3 regions of the Mesorhizobium sp. LjRoot246 genome follow, and region 2 is predicted to be linked to each of the others. Evidence: predicted binding sites of a transcription regulator. Region 2 holds the regulator's gene; each other region holds the start of a gene.

Region 1 (7,240 bases), 3.0 Mb from region 2:
TAGCGAGCTGGTCTCGCGGGTCGCCAAGCTCGCCTATCCGGTGCGTGACGGCATTCCGATCATGCTGCCCTCGGAAGCGCGGACGCTGTCCGTGGAGGATGTGCTGGCGCCACCGCCGCCACGCCTGAGCGGGCCGGGCTGAACAAGGGCGTCTCCGCTGGCGTAATGGCGGTTGCTGCCATGCCGCAATCTTTGAGTTTCGAGCACTGCCGCAGTGCAGAAGTTGGCCAGAGGCTGGCGGGACAGCGCCCCTCTCTGCCCTGCCGGGCATCTCCCCCTCAAGGGGGGAGATCGGCAGCTTGAGCGCTCCCGCCCGCTCTGCGGCGATGAAGATTGGCGAAACCGGCTGAGAGATTAATCTCCCCCCTTGAGGGGGAGATGTCCGGCAGGACAGAGGGGGGCGCTGTCCCGCCAGCATAAAGGTTTTGCACCGCTGGTCGCGGAGATGTCGCGTCGCAGGTCCTCGGGTCTCCGCGACGTCGCTTCGCTCCTGCTCCGCCCGTGGATGACGAAAGCGCGTGGGGCCTTGCCTACTGAAAATTCCGGCCCTTGGGCATGACGCTCTCCGCTTCTTCCGACAGCGTTCCTAAATCCTGCCGGATCGGAGCGATTTGTTTGGCGGGGCTGGAGCGATCCGAACGCTCCTCGGCGAGGTCTCTCGGAGAACCGACGCCTGGCAGACTGGCCTCGCTGACCTTCTCCAGAAGCACGGTCAGCCAGGGCGTCAGATCCTCGATCTTCTCGGCGACGATGTGGACCACACCCGATTCCGACTGCAATTTCCCGGTGACCTGAACGAACCGGGCACCCATGACAATGGGCCGGTAACGGTCGAAGGTTCTTTGCCAGAAAATGACATTGGCGACGGCCTTGTCATCCTCCAGCGTCAGGAAGATGGCGTTGCCCTTGCCGGGGCGCTGCCGCACCAGCACGAGGCCGGCTACCGAGACCCGCCTGCCATCGCGCACGAAAGGCAGGTTCGCATTGGGGGTGACGCCGGCGCGGTCGAGCCGCTCGCGCAGGAAGGCGACCGGATGCGCCTTCAGCGACAGGCCGAGCGAGCGGTAGTCGTGGATGACGTGCTCGCCGAGCGGCATTTTGGGCAGCTTCGTCTCGGGCTCCAGTTCGCGCAGGCGAAGCGCCGGCTGGTCGAACAGCGGCAACCTTTCGGCGGCGCTCTTGCCGTCGAGCGCGCGCACCGCCCACAAGGCTTCGCGACGATCAAGGCCAAGCGAACGGAAGGCGTCGGCCTGTGCCAGCCTCTCGATCTCGCCGACATCGAGACCGGAGCGCAGCCAGACATCCCTGACGGAGGCGTAGCCTGAGCCGCGCCGCTCGACGAAAGCCTCCATGCGCTCTTCCGATAGGCCCTTGATCTGCCTGAAGCCGAGCCGCAGCGCGTGATCCGTCTCGATGACGCCGCGCATCTCGGCATGGCGCGCGAGGATGTGGGCCGGATCGAATGGAGCCTTCTCCAGCGTGCAGTCCCAGACCGAGAAATTGACGTCGACGTCACGGATGTCGACGCCATGGTCGCGCGCGTCGCGGACAAGTTGGGCCGGCTGATAAAACCCCATCGGCTGCGAATTCAGGATCGCGGCGCAGAACACGTCGGGATAGAAGGTCTTGAACCAGCAAGAGGCATAGACGAGCAGGGCGAAGGAAGCGGCGTGGCTTTCGGGAAAGCCGTATTCGCCAAAGCCTTCGATCTGCTTGAAGCAGCGCTCGGCGAAGTCCTTCGTGTAGCCTTTGCCGACCATGCCGTCGATCATGCGCTGGCGATAATTGCCGATGGTGCCGGTGCGCTTGAAGGTGGCCATGGCGCGACGCAGTTCATCGGCCTCGCCCGGCCTGAAGCCGCCGGCGACGATGGCGATCTTCATCGCTTGTTCCTGGAACAGCGGCACGCCCAGCGTCTTGCCGAGAATCTCCTTCAGCTCCGGCTTGGGATATTCGGCCTGCTCCTTGCCTTGCCGGCGGCGCAGATAGGGATGGACCATGTCGCCCTGGATCGGACCCGGCCGCACGATCGCCACCTCGATGACGAGATCATAGAAGGTGCGCGGCTGAAGGCGTGGCAGCATCGACATCTGGGCGCGGGATTCGATCTGGAAAACGCCGAGCGTGTCGGCGCGGCAGATCATGTCATAGACACGGGGATCCTCGGGCGGCAGCGTGGCCAGCACATAGGGCCGGCCATATTTATCCCGTGCATCGGGGTAATGATCTTTAAGCAAAGTGAAGGCGCGCTTCAGGCAGGTCAGCATGCCGAGCGCCAGCACATCCACCTTCAGTATCTTCACCGCGTCGAGATCGTCCTTGTCCCATTCGACCATCTTGCGCTCCTCCATCGCCGTCTTGACGATGGGCACGATCTCGTCGAGCCGGTCCCTGGTGATGACGAAGCCGCCGACATGCTGCGACAGATGACGGGGAAAGCCCATGATCTCGTTGGCGCGTTCCATCACATGCCGCGACACCGGATCGCTCCGGTCGAGGCCGCCGGCGCGGGCTTCCTTCTCGCCGAGCTCCGAGGTCGACCAGCCCCAGATGGAACCCGACAATGACCCTCTGACGTCTTCCGACAGGCCCATCGCCTTGGAAACTTCGCGCAACGCCGAGCGGCCGCGATAGCTGATGACGGCGGCGGCCAGCGCGGTGCGCTTGGCGCTATATTTCGTGTAGATGTACTGGATGACGGTTTCGCGCTTTTCATGCTCGAAATCGACGTCGATATCGGGCGGTTCGTTCCTCTCCTCGGAAATGAAGCGCTCGAAAAGCGTGTCGATCCTGTCTGGCCCGACTTCGGTGATGCCGATGCAGAAACAGACGATCGAATTGGCGGCCGAACCGCGCCCCTGGCAGAGAATGTCCTGGCTGCGGGCGAATTTGACGATATCGTAGACGGTGAGAAAATAACGGGCGTAGTTCAAGCGTTCGATCAGAGCCAGCTCCTCCGCGATGCGCTTGGTCACCGAAGCCGGCACACCCGCCGGATAACGCTCGGCCGCTCCTTCCCGCGCCAGCCGTTCCAGCTCGGCCTGCGGCCCGAGGCCCGATTCCGTCGGCTCGTCGGGGTAGTTGTACTGGAGGTCGCTCAGCGAAAAAGTCAGCTCCTGCGCAAACCGCAAGGTCTCGGCCAGCGCCTGCGGATGCCGGCGAAACAGGCGCGCCATCTCCATTGGCGGCTTCAGATGGCGCTCGGCATTGGCCGCCAGCTGCAGCCCGACCTCGGCGACCGGCGTGTTGAGGCGGATCGCGGTCAGCACGTCCTGCAGCGGGCGCCGTTCGGCGGTGTGATAGAGAACGTCGTTGGTCGCCATCAGCGGGATGCCGGCATTCTCGGCAAAAGCCGCCGCCTGTTCGATCCGGAAACGGTCATTGCCGGCATAATCGGGCGAAACGCCAAGCCGCAGGTTCTTGCCGAAACGATCCTTGAGGTCTCGCAGCAAAGTGAGACTGTCTTGCGGCCCCGCCGACAAATCAGGCAGAACCGCCAGCGACATCAGATCCCCCCATTCGAGCAGGTCGCTGCGCTGGAGAAGAGTGGCGCCCTTTTCGTTTTCGTCGCGCAGATTGGCTTGGGTGAGCATGCGGCAGAGATGCCCCCAGCCCTTGCGGTCCTGGGGATAGGCGAGAATGTCAGGGGTGCCGTCGCCGAAAACCAGCCGGCAGCCGGGATGATAGGAAAGCTTTTCGACCTTGGCCTGCTGCCAGGCGCGCACCACGCCAGCCACCGTGTTGCGGTCGGCAAGTCCGATCGCGGAGAAGCCCAGGAGCTTGGCCGCGACCACCAGCTCCTCCGGCTTGGAGGCGCCGCGCAGGAAGGAGAAATTCGACTGGATGCCGAACTCGGCATAGGGAATGACGGTCAGCGCGTTCATGCGAAGACCCCATGCAGGAACCAGCGCGGCGGGACCTGCGAGGCGCCGCCGTAGAGGCCTTGCCGGTAGAGCCAGTAGCGGCGGCCGTCGGCATCCTCGATGCGGAAATAGTCGCGCGTCGATGCCGCCTCGTCGCTTGGCGCTTCCCGCCACCATTCGGCGGCGATGCGTTCCGGCCCTTCGGCCCGTGTGACGCGGTAGAGCGCGCGCCGCCAGCGGAAGTTCAGCGGCGGCCCTTCCGGCATTTCGGTCGCCGGCACATCAATGGGTTCGGGCGAGCGGAACAGCCGGATCGGCCGTTCCGGTGGAAAAATGGTTTTTGGCGCCTGCAGCCTGTCCGGCTTCTTCGGCGGCGTGGTGCGGCGCGGCGCCTCGGTGAAGGGGATGGTGGCGACGGCACGTTCCGGCAGATGGCTTTCGACCGTAACCGGCTGCAGCACCGCGCCCTCGCCGAGCCGGGCGCGGATGCGGTCGGCGAACAGTGCGATATCGGCGCCGTCGTCGATCGTTTCACCAGTCAGATCAGCTTGCTGCATGTCGAAGGTGGCTGCCGCCAGCACCGAGAGCCGCACCAGATCGAAACCATAGCCGGCATCGATATCCTGTTCGAGCGCGGCCAGCCTTTCATGGAACAGTTTCTGGATCAGCATGGGTTCGCGCATCGGCCGCGAGGTGCCGAGTGCGATGCGGCTGACGGCGCCGTCGACGCGGAAGAGCAGCAGCGCCAGCGTCCTGGCGCCCTCGCCGCGGCGCTCGAGATCGGCCTTCAAGGTCGCCGCCAGCATGCCCACCAGCCTTTCGATGTCCTCGGTCAGGGTGATGGGCTCGGCGAGGTGGCGTTCGACCGAAAGCGGCGCGATGGGAAGGCGCGGCGACACCGCCTCGTCGAGCCGGCCAAGCGCCTGGTCGAGGCGCAGCAGCAGCAGGGCGCCGAAACGGCGGGCGAGCGGCGCGCGCGGTGCGGCCATGACGGCGCCCGCCGTGCGCAGGCCGACGCTTTCCAGGCTGGTGCGGGTCGCCGGCTCGATGCGCAGTGCGGCGAGCGGCAGGGGGGCCAGCAGCGCTTCCTCCTCGCCGCCCTCGACGATGCGGTCGCCGCAAAAGCGTGCCGCCGCCCAGGCCGCGCCCGGCGTCGCGGCAAGCCCGGCGCGAACATCGAAACCCTGGTGGAAGAAGCGCGACAGGATGTCATCGAACATGGCGCGTTCGCCGCCGAACAGATGGGTGCAGCCGGTGACGTCGAGAAACAGGCCGTCCGCCCCGTCCAGCGCCACCAGCGGGGTGTAGCGATCGCACCAGTCGGCAAGGCCTTCGAGCAGGCGGCGGTCGGCCTCCGGATCGGCCTCGACGATGTCGATCGACGGATGCATGGCGCGCGCGTCGGCAATGCCCATGTCGCGCTTCAAGTGCAGCGCCTCAGCCCGCTCGTCGAGGGCTGAGATGCGCTGCGCGTTGCGGTCGTGATGGCTGATCACGAGCGGTGGGTAAGATGGGTGATCCGACGGCCGGGAACGCCAGGACCGCCCCAGCCGCTGCCGCAGGATCCTTTCCACCGCCAGATAGGGAAACCACAGAGACAGGATTCTTTGCCCGTTCTTTCCGTCTCCCCTCTCCCCTTCTTTCGTCGCCCGCTCTTTCGTCGAATGCGCGTTCATCGGGGTTCCACTCCAGTGTGAATTGTCCAGGCAAGGCCGTGCGGCTCTTGCCGATGGTGAGGGTGAAGGCCGGGCGGCCGATCGAGCCGGCAAGCGGTCCGGCGATGGTGTCGCGCGGCACCGCCGGCGCCGACGCGACAATCAGGCGAACAGGTGCGGCCGTCGGTTCGGGCTCGGCCGCCTGCCGCAGCAGGAACACCGGCCGGCCGCCCGCTTGCGCCCTTGCATGCAGGCGACGTGTCGCGGTCAGGTCCAGCCGCTGCGGATTGCCGCGAATTTCCAGGATAACGGCGGCGAGCGCCGTCATCCGGGCCGCCTCCTCGGCGACCCACAGCGCATCGACAAGCTTTGGCGCCTCGGAAAACAGCAATTGCTCCGGCTCGATGCCGAACGCGGCATGAAGCCCCCTGGCATAGGGAAAGCCGGCCTCGCGGAAAATCTCCGATGTGCCGATCCACAGCACCGGCAACCCCGGCGTTTGCTTGAGGATCAGGCTGATGAGCGACAAAGCGAAGCCGGCGACGGCCCCGGCATCGCGGGTTTCCGTGCCATGGATTTCGCTCAAGGCTGCCTTCGGCAGACCGCCGCTCAGGGCGGCATCGAGGCGCTCGACGCCGATGGGCAGGAAAGCATCCGGCAACGCCGCCGCAATGCCGCGCCGGACGATTGTGATATCGGTGCCGACATCAGCGTCAAGGGGCGCGGCTGCCGGCGCAGCCAAGCGCTCGGGCAGCGTTCCCTCGATTTTCGCGATCTGGCGGCGCAGGGCAAAAACAGTCTCCCGCGCCACGGCGGTCATCGCCATGACGGTCAGCTTCCACTCACAATTGTTCCTGTTATGTTCCTATAGATTCCAGAGGGGACCGGAAGAGTCAAGCGGAGTCATGGGGAATTTATTCCTCTCCGTCTGGATGATGCAGATGCATCAGCCCGTTCATTTGCCGATTCCGGCACGAAAGCCTATATGCCGGGATCAAAGGACAAAGCATGGCCCGCATCTACAAGACCCGCACCTGGCACGACGAACTTTCGCCGTCGATGGACGAAATGGAGTTCCTGGCGTTGGAGGCCTATGCGCATTTGCCAGAGGATTTTCGCAAGCTAACCGGCGAGATCGTTATCCAGATCGCCGAGTTCCCGACCGATGAGATCATGGACGATCTGTCGCTGGAAACGCCGTTCGACCTGCTCGGCCTGTTCGAGGGGCGCGGCATTGCCGAGCGCTGGAACCCGCAGACCGGCGAAGGCCCGAACCGCATCACGCTCTACCGCCGCGCCATACTCGACTACTGGGCCGAGAACGAAGAGACGCTGGGCGACATCGTCACCCACGTGCTGATCCACGAGATCGGCCACCATTTCGGCCTGTCCGACGATGATATGGAAAAGATCGAAGAGGCGGCGGAGTAGCACTCAGATGACGGAAGCAGAATTTGCCGACCTGATCGATTGCAATTGGCCATACCACGACATTTCACAAAGCCGGGAACTGATCGCAACCGCCATCGGGATTTCGCCGAATGCCGCTTTCCTCGCACTTAGTGAGCTTTGCCATCTGCCCGCAAGTGCTGCCGTCGAACCGGCCACTCTCGTTGCCCTGGTCGATTTCTGGCTATCCGAATTCGACCACCCGATGGCACCTATGGCAGCTGAATGCGCGATCTCCATGATTGAACGCAAGCGGTTGCCGGTTCCTGAAAT
Region 2 (7,240 bases):
CAAGATGCTGTCGCGCGTCGCACGCATTTTCGAGCAGTTGAACAATGCCTGGGATGTGCTGCGGACGATGACGCCCAGCGAATACACCGAGTTCCGCGACGCGCTCGGCCAGTCCTCGGGTTTCCAGTCCTGGCAGTATCGCGCCATCGAATTCATGGCCGGCAACCGTAACCTCGCCATGCTCGGGCCGCACAAGCACCGGCCGGACCTCAGCGGGAAGCTGGAGGCGATCCTGGCCGAGCCTTCGCTCTACGATGAGGCACTGCTGCTGCTTGCCCGCAACGGATTCGACATCGGTGCTGATGCCAGGCGTACGGACTGGCGAGAAACCCGCGCCGAGAATGAAGCAGTCTTGGTTGCTTGGCAGACCATCTATCGCGATCCGCAGCGCTACTGGATGTTCTACGAACTGGCTGAGAAACTGGTCGACTTCGAGGACTATTTCCGCCGCTGGCGCTTCAACCACGTCACCACGGTCGAGCGCATCATCGGCCTGAAACGCGGCACCGGCGGCACGTCGGGTGCTTCGTATCTGAAGAAGATGCTCGAGGTCGTGCTGTTCCCGGAGTTGTGGAACGTTCGCACCCGGCTCTGACATATCGAAATAGGACAGGCACAGTAAGGAGGACGCGCTCGTGGCGGGAATCCTTTGCGAACAACCGAGGACTGACTGACCATGAGTGGAATTCCCGATCTCGCTGCAATCGAGGCGATGGATGCCACGGATCCGCTGCGCGCCATGCGCGATCGTTTCATACTGCCTGAAGGGGTGATCTATCTGGACGGCAATTCACTGGGAGCGGCCTCGCATGCCGTCCTCGGCGAGCTGCAACAGGCGGCGACGCAGGAATGGGGCCACGATCTCATCCGAGCCTGGAATACAGCCGGATGGTTCGAGATGCCGATCGAACTCGGCGACCAACTCGGGCGCCTGATCGGAGCCGCGGCCGGCCAGACCGTGGTCTGCGACACGACGTCGACCAACATCTACAAGGTGCTGCATGCGGCGCTGGAGATGCGGCCCGGTCGATCGGCCATCGTCGCCGAGGGTGACAGTTTTCCTACCGACCTGTACATCGCCGAAGGCGTGGCCTCGACCCGAGATGGCGTCTTGTTGCGCCTTGCCGGCGTCGACGCACCAACCATCGAAGAGCTGATCGATGAAAACGTCGCGGTGGTGCTGGTCAATCACGTCAACTACAAATCAGGTGAACTGCGCGACATGGCGGCGCTGACCCGCAAGGCTCATGCAGCCGGAGCGTTGATCATCTGGGACCTTTGCCATACCGCGGGTGCCCTGCCCGTCGAACTCGACCATGCAAAGGCCGATTTCGCCATCGGCTGCACCTACAAGTACCTCAATGGCGGTCCGGGCGCGCCGGCCTTCATCTACGCCGCGCGGCGTCACCACGGCGAGATCAGCCAACCACTCACCGGCTGGTGGGGCCATGCGCGGCCCTTTGCGTTCGAACGAGGCTATGTTGCCGGCACCGGTATTCGCCGCTTTCTGTGCGGCACGCAGCCGGTGCTGTCGATGCGGGCGCTCAAGGGTGCGCTTGCCATCTGGGACGACGTCGACATGCCGGAATTGCGAAAGAAGAGCGTCGCGCTGACCGAACTGTTCATCCAGCTCGTCGAAGCGAAGTGCGGCGCCTATGGTCTCACCCTGGAAAGCACCCGCGACGCTACTAGGCGCGGCAGCCAGGTGTCGTTCCTTCACGATCATGGCTATCAAATCATGCGGGCGCTGATCGAGCGCGGGGTGATCGGTGATTTCCGCGCGCCGTCGACCATACGTTTCGGATTTACGCCGCTCTATGTCGGCTACAAGGATGTGTGGCTGGCGGTTGAAGTGCTGGAAGACATTCTGCGCACAAATGCATGGCAAGACCAGCGTTTTGCCGTCAAGGAGGCCGTTACCTGACGCAGCCCTCTCGCCGATTGTTGTCGCCGACTTACCTCCTGGTCGGATGACCGAGGGACGAATTTCTAGCTCGCAAATGCATTCCCCGCCGGGCTGCCGCGCTGGGTGCAATAATTAACCAAGGTTGGCATTTTGGCTTCGTTTCGTTCACGGCAAGCGAACGCCGGGAAAGCTGGGAAATGCCCCGGCTGCGGGTCCATCAGCGGCTGATGCCACGCCTGGGATGAGGGTAGGGCCACAGCCTATTAACCATAATAATTTCAATGCCGGCAAGCGCAGTACGGCGGCGCGCAATCGTGCGTGCGGCTCGCTGGCCACCACCGAATAATTTCGGCCCCCTTAATAAATTCATTAAACTTTAAACAGTTGCAGAACACAACTGGAACAGATAGGGTTTGTTCTGGGTTTGTTTTTCGATTCTGGTTTCAGGCAACCTGGGGGCCGCCATGCTGACACGCAAGCAACATGAACTGCTGATGTTCATCCATGAACGCCTGAAGGAGAGCGGCATTCCGCCGTCCTTCGACGAGATGAAGGAGGCGCTCGATCTTGCCTCCAAATCCGGGATTCACCGGCTGATCACGGCACTCGAGGAGCGCGGCTTCATTCGCCGGCTGCCCAACCGGGCACGCGCGCTGGAAGTGCTGCGGCTGCCGGATTCGATCGCGCCCGGCCTCAACGCGGCAAAGAAGTTTTCGCCAAGCGTCATCCAGGGCAGCCTCGGTCAGGGTGGTGGTCTGGGCCGGCAGCTCAAGCCGGCGCCTTCGCGGATGCCTTCGCCCGGTAATGACGACGACGCGGTCTCCGCAGTGTCGATCCCGGTCATGGGCCGCATCGCCGCCGGTGTGCCGATCGATGCCATCCAGCATCAGACGCATTCGATCTCGGTGCCGCCGGACATGATCATGGGTGGCGAGCACTATGCGCTGGAAGTCAAGGGCGACTCGATGATCGAGGCCGGTATCTTCGACGGCGACACCGTCATCATTCGCAACGCAAACACGGCGAGCCCCGGCGAGATCATCGTGGCGCTGGTGGATGAAGAGGAAGCGACGCTGAAGCGGTTCCGCCGCAAGGGTGCCTCGATTGCGCTGGAAGCCGCCAATCCGGCCTACGAGACACGGATTTTCGGGCCGGACAGGGTCAAGGTGCAGGGCAAACTCGTCGGCCTGATCCGCCGCTACTGAGACGTCTGCGGACTGACCATTGGCTTCTCGGGTTTCTTGAAGGGTGGCAGGCCCCTCGCCTCGCGCGAGAATTTGCGTTGCGCGTGCCAGGGCCGATATGGGCTGTCCACCGCGAAGCTAATCGTCGCCGGCGTGGTTGCCGATTGGCGATCGAAGAAGATCGCGGCACTGCCTTTGCGAGCCAGTTGCCGCTTGGTGACCACGAGAACTAGCGGGTTGTGGCAGGCGTCATACGCGGTGGCGTCGTTGATGACGATCAGGTCTGCGAAGCCGCAGGTTTTCCACGTGTCTTTCCGGTCTTCGATATAGGCAATGATCGCGCCGGACGGGTGCTTGGCCAGACAAACGCCCGAGGTGCAATAGAACGGCGATCCCGGCGGCAGTTCTGTGGCATCCGCGATCTCGAATTGTCCGTCACCCTTGTCAAACACCTCCGGCACGATGATGGTTTCGGATATCAGCGCGCGTTTCCAGTTGTCGACCGTGAATTCGTTCGGCCGTGCGCGGCTGACGGCGAGCTCGCCGCCGCCGATTGGCAGCGCCACCAGCCTGGCGTCCTCCGAGATCAGCACGTCGGGCGTGCGTGTGTCCGAGACGGTCAACAGGCCGGCAAGCGCGACTGGGATGGCTGCGAGCCGCAGCCATGTCGTCGCCATCGTCGCAGTGACCAGGGCGATCGCTACCAGCAGGACGGACTGCTGCGAAATCAATCCGACCGCATCGACAGGCGAACGCTCGGAGATCCACCCCGATATGGCGATCATCATCGTCAGGCCCTTACCCATCAGATAGAGGGCCGGCCAGTCCAACCCGAACGGCATCAGCAGCGCGCTGGCAACGGCCAGAAACATGACGACTGTCACGATCGGCATTATCGCCAGATTGGCGAACAGGCTGAGTGGCGACACACGCTGAAAGTGCCAGATGGCAAACAGCGCCGTCGCGCCGCCGGCGATGATGGAAGTCATGGAAAGGCCGCCTGCCGCCAGCAGGAATTTTCGCGTCAGGAAACCGGACAGCGATCGCTTTGGCGGCGGCGGTCTCGTTTTCCCCGCGCGATGATCCGACCAGCCGGCATAGGCACCGACCAGCGCCGCGGTCGCGGCAAAGGACATCTGGAAACTCGGGCCGACCACCTCATGCGGCGACACCACGATGACGGCTATCGCCGAGATCGCCAGGTTGCGCATGGTGAGCGCTGCCCGATCGAACAGCACGGCAATCAGCATCACCGCCAGCATGATGAAGCTACGCTCGGCGGCGACGACGATGCCTGAGATGACGAGGTAGGCGGCAATCGAGAACAGTGCCGCGGCGGCGGCATATTTCTTGACCGGTCGGCGCGCGGAAAAATCCGGAAACAGGGCGAAGGCGCCGCGCAGCAAACCCATGATGGTTCCTGCGACCAACGCCATGTGCAGTCCGGAAATGGAAATGATGTGGTAGATGCCGGTCCGCCGCATTGCTTCGTTGATGTCATCGGGGATGCCGGCGCGCACGCCGACGATCAGTGCCGCTGCGATCTCGCCTTCGGCGCCACCGACGCTGCCTCTGATGTGGTCGGCGATGGCTTCACGGGCTTTTTCGATCCTCGAGGAAAGGCGGGCCGCCAGCGGCATGTCATCGTCATCGGTGATGACAAGCTTTGGATTGCCGAGAAAGAACCCGCTGCCGCCGATGCCGGCGAAATAGCTGTCGAAGGAGAAATCGTAACTGTCCGGCCGCACCGGACCGGTCGGCGGCAACAGCTTGGCATATCCAGTGATGAGGGACCCGGCGGTTATGTCTGCCGGGATCTTTCGTGCCGAAAGCCGCACCCGCTTCGGCGCATAGCGCAGTTTCGGCCTTGCGGTCGACGCCACGTCGATGGTCAGCCGGATACGACCGCTCTCCATCCGGTCGATCGAGACCACCCGGCCGGTCACTTGCGTCGAGATTTCCGAACCCAGCATCTGCGTCCCCGCCCGCCACGTCTCGACCTTTGCGGCGAGCAGGCCGAGCGCGCACAACAGAGCGGCCATGAAGCACAGGTGGGTTTTCGGCCAGGAGCGAGAGACGAGCGCACAGAGCGCCGTCAATGCGGCGACCGCGACAGGTTTCGCAAAGCCGGGCTCCGCCGCCAGCGAAAAATAACCGATCGCTCCGATCGCCAGGCAGACCGGCACCAGCAGGAAAGCGATGCCCCGGTCGAGTTCCAGGCTTGCTGCCGTGGTCACGTGGTGGCGCAGGCGAGGCAGTGATGTTCGGCCGATCTGCCGGCGCACGCGCACGATCCTGCCGGTTTCGGCGACTGGACCAGGGGCGGAGACTTCCGCCTGCAAAGGCGCCTTGCCGGGGTCTGGCACCAGGGGCGATGATGGCGGCAGTGGGACCGGCAGCGGCGTCGCAAACAGGGACCGCTCGCTGACGCCGATGACAGCGTCCTCGCCCTGATCCGAGCCCCGGCCTCGTCCAGCCATCGGGTCTGCCCCTTGCGCCCTCGACACCCTATGCTACATGAACGCCGGGCGCGCGAAAGTCCGCGCAACCGCACCCCGCTTCAGATGGTTTTCCGAGAGTTCCATGTCCGACAAGGTCGTCACCCGTTTTGCCCCCTCGCCCACCGGCTATCTGCACATAGGCGGCGCGCGCACGGCGCTGTTCAACTGGCTGTATGCAAAGCACACCGGCGGCACGATGCTGCTACGCATCGAGGACACCGATCGCGAGCGTTCGACGGATGCTGCCACCGCGGCCATTCTCGACGGGCTTTCCTGGCTCGGATTGACCTGGGACGGCGAGCCGGTGTCGCAGTTCGAGCGTGCGCCGCGCCATCGCGAGGTGGCCGAGGAGCTCGTGCACATGGGCAAGGCCTATTATTGCTATGCCACGCCGGCCGAGCTGGAGGCCATGCGCGAGGCCGCCAGAGCCAAGGGCCTGCCGCCCCGCTATGACGGCCGCTGGCGCGACCGCGACCCCTCAGAGGCGCCTGCAGGCGCCAAGGGCGCCATCCGTATCAAGGCACCGACCGAGGGCGAGACGGTGGTGCACGACCGTGTCCAGGGCGAGGTACGCTTTCCCAACAAGGATCTCGACGATTTCATCATCCTGCGTTCGGACGGCAATCCGACCTATATGCATGCCGTCGTCGTCGACGATCACGACATGGGCGTCACACACATCATTCGCGGCGACGATCACCTGACCAACGCCGCCCGCCAGACCGTGATCTACAACGCCATGGGCTGGGGCGTGCCGTCCATGTCGCATATCCCGCTGATCCACGGCGCCGATGGCGCCAAGCTGTCGAAGCGGCACGGCGCGCTCGGCGTCGAGGCTTATCGCGCCATGGGCTACCTGCCGGAGGCGTTGCTGAACTACCTGGCGCGCCTCGGCTGGAGCCATGGCGACGACGAGATCATGTCGATCAAGGACATGATTTCCTGGTTCGACATCGGCGACGTCAACAAGGGCGCGGCTCGCTTCGATTTCGCCAAGCTGGAGGCGATCAACGGCGTCCACATGCGCCGCATGAGCGATGCCGAACTGTTCGATGTCTTTATCGCCACCCTGCCCTATCTCGAGGGCGGCCCGGCAATGGCCGCGCAGCTGAATGACCGCAACAAGGCGCAGTTGCTGGCAGCCCTTCCAGGCCTGAAGGAGCGCGCCAAGACGCTGGTCGAGCTCGTCGACGGCGCGGCCTTCCTGTTTGCCGCGCGACCGCTGCCGGTCGACGACAAGGCGGCCCTTCTGCTCAATGACGATGCCCGCAAGATCCTGCGCGGTGCTCACGAAGCTTTGAACGGGCTTACAGGTGGCTGGACAGCCGCTGCAGCGGAGGCCGCGATCCGCGAGGTTGCAGCGGCCGGTGGCCACAAGCTAGGCGCCGTGGCCCAGCCTTTGCGCGCCGCCCTGACCGGCAAGAGCACGTCGCCGGGCGTGTTCGACGTGCTCGCCGTGCTCGGCCGCGAGGAAAGCCTGGCGCGCATAGCAGATCAAATCGATTAGGGGCAAACTGGCCCAAGAAGATTGGCATTGAAAGGCGGGTTTCGCAGTGCAACATTAGGCCTTGGCCCAATCTGGCACGCACCTCCTAAAATGCGGTGGCGAATACGCGCATTGCGGTGATTTTCGACGTGTCGCTTTGCAG
Region 3 (7,240 bases), 3.2 Mb from region 2:
CTGGTGGCAAGGCCCGCCGGATTGCTGCCGGCGCGCTTGGCGGCCTCACGGTAGAGATCGAACAGCGGCGCGAAGCGCGCCGGCTCGCCGCCGATGATGGCGAGCGCCAGCGGCAGGCCGAGCGCGCCGGCGCGGGCGGCAGACTGCGGCGTGCCACCAATGGCGATCCAGACCGGCAGCCTGTCCTGGAACGGCCTGGGATAGACGCCGCGATCATTGATCGATGCGCGCAGATTGCCGGACCAGGTGACTTTCACGCTATCGCGGATGGCGAGTAGCAGGTCGAGCTTTTCGGCGAAGAGCTCGTCATAGTCCTCGAGGTTGTAGCCGAACAGCGGGAAGGATTCGATGAACGAGCCGCGCCCGGCCATGATCTCGGCGCGGCCGCCCGACAGAAGGTCAAGCGTGGCGAATTGCTGGAAGACGCGCACCGGGTCGTCGGAAGACAGAACGGTGACGGCGCTTGTCAGTTTGATGCGCTTCGAGCGCTCGGCGGCGGCGGCCAGGGCCACGACCGGTGCCGAGGCGGCATAATCAGGCCGATGATGCTCGCCAAGCCCGAAGACGTCCAGGCCAACCTGGTCGGCCAGTTCGACCTCCTCGATCAGGTTGCGCAGCCGCTCATGCGGGCCGATGGCGCCGGGACCCGGCTGTGGACTGACGTCGGCGAATGTGTAGAGACCGAGTTCCATCTGATGTCATCCTGGTGTTGGGTTTTGTCGCTAGACGTAGCGATGCGTTTGTCACCCCGCCAGTGGGGCGGACGGTGAACAGTGCATGTCGGATTTCGGCCGAAAAGGCGTCTCCCGGCTGCAACAGCCGACAATTTCATGGCTGCCATGCCGTTTTGGCGCTTGAACTCTCGGTTTTCGCGCGTATGTAAGCGTCGCGAATTGACTTCAGGGAAGTGGACTTGGCTATCTACAGGGAAAAAGACGTTTTCGAGCGGCGCAACGCCGCAAACGAGGCAAAGAAGGCGCTCCTCGAGCGCTTCAAGGCAAAGCCGGCGGCGGATGATCCCGCAGTGCTGGCACGGCAGGCCGAACGCAAGGCGATCCTCGCGGCTCGCGAAATTCGTGAGGCCGAAAAGGCCCGGCTGAAGCAGGAAAAGCTGGCACGCGAAGCGGTCGAGAAGGCCGAGCGCGAGGCAGCAGCCGAGGCGGCACGTATCGCCGCGGAGGAAGCTGCGCAGGCTGAGGCCAAGATTCGGGAATCCGAAGAGAACGAGCGCATCGCTCGTTTTCTGGCCGACGAAGCCGAACGCAAGGCCAAGCGTGACGCGCGTTATGCGGCACGCAAGCAGCGCACCGGCAGGACGCCTCCGGGCTTTTCCGCCCGCTAGCCTCCAAGCTACCGAAGCAATCTGCTTCGAGATCAGGGTCGCCTCGCAGCGGCCCTGATTGTGTTTGTCCCATGCATGTCGCCCAAAAGTGGTCCCGGTTTTGGGAGGACGACATGCATAAAAACAAGAACCTAAAGCGCTATGATCAGGCGGCGAACTTCAGCCCCATGATGCCGCAGACGATGAGCGCGATGCAGACCAGCCTGATCGCGGTGGCTGGCTCGCCGAGCAGCCAGATTCCGAGCAGTGCCGTCCCGACGGTGCCGATACCGGTCCATACCGCATAGGCGGTACCGACGGGCAACGCCTTCAGCGCCAGGCCGAGCAGAGCAAGGCTGACGACCATCGAGGCAACGGTCAGCACCGTCGGCACCAGCTTCGAGAAGCCATCGGTGTATTTGAGGCCGATTGCCCAGCCGATCTCGAACAGGCCGGCAAAAAACAGAAGAATCCACGACATCGACAACGCTCCATCAGAGCATCGGACCGAAAGTGAAAATCGGAGGCCGATGCTCAATCAAACAATGGCGGGTCGTCCCGTCGGGAATTTTGGGGAAGCGCGAGGTCGTCCCCGCCACGCCAATATAGGAATTTCGGGCGCTCGATCAACAGCGGCCGGCAACAGTGTTGCCGGCCGTAATCCTATTCCGAAGTGGATGGCCGGACCTACTTGTCCTTGAGCTTCATCGCCTTGACCGGCGGCGCCTTCAGCGCGGGAGCCGGGGCGGGCTTCTTGGCATCCTTCTTCGGCTTGCGGGCCTCCTTGCCTGCCTTCATCGCACCTTTAGCCATGATTCGTTCCTCCGATTGCGGGAAGCCAAGTGAAACAAGAGAAACGCCCGACTGCAAGGGGCTAGCGACTGCCGCCGCCGCCAGCGGATCGCTTTCAACCGGTTTCTAGAGCAATTCACCGTTTCGTGGAAACAGTGAATTGCTCTAACTCTTTGTTTTGACGCAATTCCGGACGGAAAACCGCTTCACACTTTTTCTGGAATTGCTCTAATTTGCTCGTAAACCCTGGCGGTCCGTGCCATGGTCATTTTCGCACTGCAGCATCAACCCGTGCCTTCGCCGGGTGATCGTCAGGCAGGGCCGGTCAGGACGACAATGCGAATCCACATCGGCTGCGAGATGAGCTTCGATTTTCCGCAGGAAACGCCGCTCATCGCGATGCTGAATGTTCACTATTCCCGTGCCTCCGATCTCGAGCGGCCGGATTTCCTGATCTCCAACCCGCCGGTGCCGATCGAAAGCTATCGCGACAGCTTCGGCAATTGGTGCAATCGGTTCGTCGCGCCGCCCGGGCGGTTCACCTTCGGCACGGACGCCGTGATCCGCGACTCTGGCACCTTCGAGATGGGCGACCTGATGGCCTGGCAGCACGAGGTGCGCGACTTGCCGGCGGACACGCTGCTGTTCCTGCTGCCCAGCCGTTTTTGCGAGAGCGACCTTCTCGCTGATGAGGCGTGGCGGCTATTTGGGCATACACCGCTGGGCATTCCGCGCGTGCAGGCGGTGTGCGACTTCGTCCACAACCACATCGTCTTCAACTACGGCAATGCGCGGCCGACGCGGACCGCCGCGGAGGCCTACCGGGAACAGAGCGGCGTGTGCCGTGACTACGCGCATCTCGCCGTCGCCTTCTGCCGGGCGCTCAACATCCCGACGCGCTATTGCACCGGCTACATCAGCGACATCGGCATGCCTAAGCCGTGGGCAAGTATGGATTTCTGCGCCTGGATCGAGGTCTATCTCGGCGGCCGCTGGCACGCATTCGACCCGCGCAACAATGCGCCGCGCATCGGCCGCATCCTGATCGCCTCCGGCCGCGACGCGGCTGATGTGCCGCTGACCCATATTTTCGGACCGGGCACGCTTGCTGGCTTCAAGGTTTGGACCAGCGAGATGGTCGACTAGCCGCCGTCCTCTGCCCGCCGGCTTTTGACAAGCAACCTGTTTAACGACCGCCGTCTTGAACGCCCGGGCGGTTCGCGCGTTGTCATGCCCGTAGAGCCCGCTAGACTGCCTGCCTTGAAGGGAACACAGCATGGCCGGGCACGGCGGCTCAAAGAAAGTCATCTACGCGGCACTCGCCGGCAATCTAGCCATCGCGCTGACAAAATTCGCCGCCGCCTTCTTCACCGGCAGTTCGGCGATGCTGTCGGAAGGCGTGCACTCGCTGGTCGATACCGGCAATGGCGGCCTGCTGCTCTACGGCATGCGCCGTGCAGCGCGCCCTCCCGATCGGACGCATCCGCTCGGTTACGGCCGCGAACTCTATTTCTGGAGCTTCATCGTCGCACTTCTGGTCTTCGCCGTGGGCGCCGGAGTATCATTCTACGAAGGTGTGATTCACATCATGGCGCCGGAACCGGTCGCCAACGCTGAGGTGACCTACATCGTTCTGGCCCTTTCCTTCCTGTTCGAAGGCAGCTCCTGGCTGGTGGCGCTGAAGGAGTTCCGCCGTGAGAAGGGAAAGCAGGGCTGGCTGCGGGCCGTGCAATCGAGCAAGGATCCGAGTGTCTACACCGTGCTGTTCGAGGATAGTGCGGCTCTGCTCGGCCTGATCGTCGCCTTTGCCGGCATCCTGGCGTCGGAACTGCTGGAGATGCCGGAGCTCGACGGCGCAGCCTCGATCGGCATCGGGCTGATCCTTGGTGCGACGGCGGCCTTCCTGGCCCGCGAAAGCAAGGGCCTGCTGATCGGCGAGCCGGCGTCGCCCGAGGTTCAAAGACAGGTGCTGGCGATCGCCCAGCACGATCCGGCGGTGCAGCGCGCGAACGGTGTCCTGACCGTCCATATGGGGCCGACGGAAATCGTCGCCGGCCTGAGCATCGAGTTCGAGGATCATCTGACGGCGCCGGAGATCGAGGCTTGCGTCGAGCGCCTGGAGGCGAAGCTGAAAGAGGAGATGCCGGAGATCACACGGCTGTTCGTCAAGCCGCAGACGTCAGGCACCTGGGAGAAGCGGCGCAAGCTGATCGAGACCGCATCCGATCCGGCTCTGGACTAGCGCTGCGCCATTGCCCCACGGCCTTGCGGAGCTAAGATTAAGGCGACTTTGGAGGAACGAAGATGAAAATCGACGGCGGCTGCCATTGTGGCGCCATCACCTACGAGGCGGAGGTCGAGCCTGAAAAGACCTCGATCTGCCACTGCACCGACTGCCAGAAACTGACCGGCACGGCTTTTCGTGTGTCGGTGCGGGTGCCTGAGGAAAAGTACAAGATCACCAGGGGCACGCCAAAAGTCTACGTCAAGACCGGGTCCAGCGGCGCCAAGCGCGCGCAGGGCTTTTGCGGCGAGTGCGGCTCGCATCTGTACGCCACATCGGTTGACGACGGGCCGAAGGTCTATGGCATCCGGGTCGGCACGGCGCGGCAACGCGACGAGCTGGTTCCCCGGACGCAATACTGGCACCGCTCGGCGCTGCCCTGGCTGCCGGAGTTTCAGGGCATGACGACCGTGGAGGAGCAGTAGCGCTGCTGCTGCGGCTCAGTCGTCGCCTTCGACAACCCTCAGCCTGAGCTGCCCGGTTTTCGAATCGGCGGCGCGCGGGCCAGCGGGAGGCCGTGACGCGGCGTCCGCGCCGGCATCGCCATCAGGCTGCGCACCGAACTCCAGCGCCTCGATCTTCTGGCCGCGCTTGGTTACCTTCGACGTCGAAACCAGGATATCGTCGATGTCCTTGGCCGATTGGCCGAAATGGACCTGCAGCTTGCGCACCCGCTCGTCGACACGCGCGACATCCTCCATCAGCCGGATGACCTCGCCCTGGATCAGGTGTGCCTGTTCGCGCATGCGGGCGTCCTTGAGGATCGCCTGGATAACCTGGATCGACAGCATCAGCAGCGACGGCGAGACGATGACGACGCGTGCGCGATGTGCCTTGTGGACGATCGCCTCGAAATTCTCGTGGATCTCGGCGAACACCGATTCCGACGGCACGAACATGAACGCGGTGTCCTGGGTCTCGCCCTGGATCAGGTATTTTTCCGAGATATCGCGGACGTGGATCTCGATGTCGCGGCGGAAGGCCTGCGAGGCTGCCTTCTGCAGGTCGGCGCCATCGGCGGCACGGATGGCATTCCAGGCTTCCAGCGGGAATTTGGCATCGATGGCAAGTGACGGTGCGCCGTTCGGCATCTTCACCAGGCAGTCGGGCCGGCTGCCGTTCGACAGCGTCGCCTGAAATTCGTAGGCGCCGTGCGGCAGGCCGTCGGCGACGATCGCCTCCATGCGCGATTGGCCGAAGGCACCGCGCGTCTGCTTGTTGGAGAGGATCGCCTGCAGCTGCACGACCTGGCCGGCGAGCGACTGGATGTTGCCCTGAGCGACATCGATGATGGCCAGCCGCTCCTGCAATTTGGCCAGGCTTTCATGCGTGGATTTCGTCTGCTCGGTCATGGTCTGGCCGAGGCGGCCGGTCATGGCGTCGAGGCGCAGGCCGATCGACTGCGTTAGCTCGGCCTGCCGTGCGCCGAACACCTCGGCGATGGCACCCATGCGGCCCTGCATCTCGGCCTGCGATTGCAAAATGCCGGCCATCCGGGCCTCGGCATCGCGAGCATGGTCGGCGGCTTCGGCTGCGGCGACAGCGCGCGCTTTTGCCGACCGCCACAGCGCGATGACCAGCGCCCCGAACAGGCCGAGAAACAGCAAGGCACCGAAGGCCAGCGCATGGCCGAGCGTGATCGTGGTGGCGCCAAGCCGGGCGACGGGTTCGGAAAGGATAGTGCTCAGATCATTCATGTGCACAGCATAGACGATTCGCCCTGATAGCACAGATCAAAACGTGAACGAGGCTTAAGCCCACCGGTTGACGCGTTTCGCTGGAGGTCTTAGGTGGAACGCCATGTCGATCAAGCCGCTCATCATCCTTCCCGATCCCATCTTGCGCCAGGTTTCGAAGCCCGTGGAGCGTGTCGACGCGCCTTTGCGCAGATTAGCCGACGACATGCTGGCGACCATGTATGACGCGCCCGGCATCGGGCTGGCGGCAATCCAGATCGGCGAGCCGCTGCGTATGCTGGTGATCGACCTGGCCAAGGAAGACGAGGAGCCGGCGCCACATGTCTTCATCAACCCGGAAATCCTGGAGAGCGCCGATGCGCGCTCCGTCTACGAGGAAGGCTGCCTGTCGATCCCGGACTATTACGCCGAGGTCGAACGTCCGGCCGCCGTGCGGGTCAAATATCTCGACCGTGACGGCAAGTTGCAGGAACTGGAGGCCGAGGGCCTGATGGCGACCTGCCTGCAGCATGAAATCGACCACCTTAATGGCGTGCTGTTCATCGACCACATCTCGAAGCTGAAGCGCGACATGGTGGTGAAGAAATTCAAGAAACTCGCCAAAGACAAGGCGCCGGGCAAGCTGGTGGGATAGGCATTGTTCTGCCGGTGCTGCACGGCTCTCCGTCACAATAGGAATTTTTTCTTGACTTCGTGACCTTACCTAAGGTACATATTCGGCCATGGTGCTGATTTGCGCCAGCGACCCGCCGTACAGGCGGGTTTTTCGTTTGGTGCTCCATCAGCCTACGCACTGGCGAAGGCTCCGAAGGAACCCGTTAACCCGAGTTCATAGCCCTGGTTAACAAACCTCCGATTGACGATACTGGCTTATTTTGATATCAATGATATCATGCAGGAGATGCCAATGGGTGACATGCTGATCCGTGGGATCAATCCGGAATTGAAACGGCGTCTCGAGGAAAGCGCGCGGCTGAACAGGCGCAGCCTTTCCGAGGAAGCGGTCGTCTTGATACAGAAGGGTTTTGCAACGCAACGTGCCGGCCTTGAAAAGACCGGGGATCGCCTTTGTTCGCTCATTGGCGATAATAGTTTCACAGACGACGAGATTCAGGAAATAGCGAGGTCGCGAAGCGAAGCCGATCG

The links. Region 2 encodes LexA, which represses DNA repair genes until DNA is damaged. Its sites were predicted from a motif close to TGTTCNNNNTGTGTTCNG; they were not measured.
Region 1: the regulator LexA is predicted to act here: its motif matches at 6,368-6,385, upstream of ACSQ3L_RS04680 (ImuA family protein).
Region 3: the regulator LexA is predicted to act here: its motif matches at 6,127-6,144, upstream of ACSQ3L_RS03595 (DNA recombination protein RmuC).

The regions. Positions count from the first base shown of each region.
Region 1 covers NZ_CAXUSN020000001.1:1,011,285-1,018,524, forward strand. The annotation lists gene ACSQ3L_RS04665 (Trm112 family protein) at 1-142, shown strand, start outside; gene ACSQ3L_RS04670 (error-prone DNA polymerase) at 531-3,884, opposite strand; gene ACSQ3L_RS04675 (DUF6504 family protein) at 3,881-5,359, opposite strand; gene ACSQ3L_RS04680 (ImuA family protein) at 5,301-6,344, opposite strand; gene ACSQ3L_RS04685 (metallopeptidase family protein) at 6,527-6,949, shown strand; gene ACSQ3L_RS04690 (hypothetical protein) at 6,957-7,240, shown strand, end outside.
Region 2 covers NZ_CAXUSN020000001.1:4,004,405-4,011,644, reverse strand. The annotation lists gene kynA (tryptophan 2,3-dioxygenase) at 1-595, shown strand, start outside; gene kynU (kynureninase) at 677-1,924, shown strand; gene lexA (transcriptional repressor LexA) at 2,371-3,111, shown strand; gene ACSQ3L_RS19405 (ComEC/Rec2 family competence protein) at 3,105-5,570, opposite strand; gene gltX (glutamate--tRNA ligase) at 5,674-7,098, shown strand.
Region 3 covers NZ_CAXUSN020000001.1:782,597-789,836, reverse strand. The annotation lists gene ACSQ3L_RS03630 (LLM class flavin-dependent oxidoreductase) at 1-692, opposite strand, end outside; gene ACSQ3L_RS03625 (DUF6481 family protein) at 914-1,342, shown strand; gene sugE (quaternary ammonium compound efflux SMR transporter SugE) at 1,488-1,802, opposite strand; gene ACSQ3L_RS03615 (hypothetical protein) at 2,009-2,134, opposite strand; gene ACSQ3L_RS03610 (transglutaminase-like domain-containing protein) at 2,450-3,259, shown strand; gene ACSQ3L_RS03605 (cation diffusion facilitator family transporter) at 3,390-4,355, shown strand; gene ACSQ3L_RS03600 (GFA family protein) at 4,418-4,822, shown strand; gene ACSQ3L_RS03595 (DNA recombination protein RmuC) at 4,838-6,094, opposite strand; gene def (peptide deformylase) at 6,198-6,728, shown strand; gene ACSQ3L_RS03585 (FitA-like ribbon-helix-helix domain-containing protein) at 7,002-7,240, shown strand, end outside.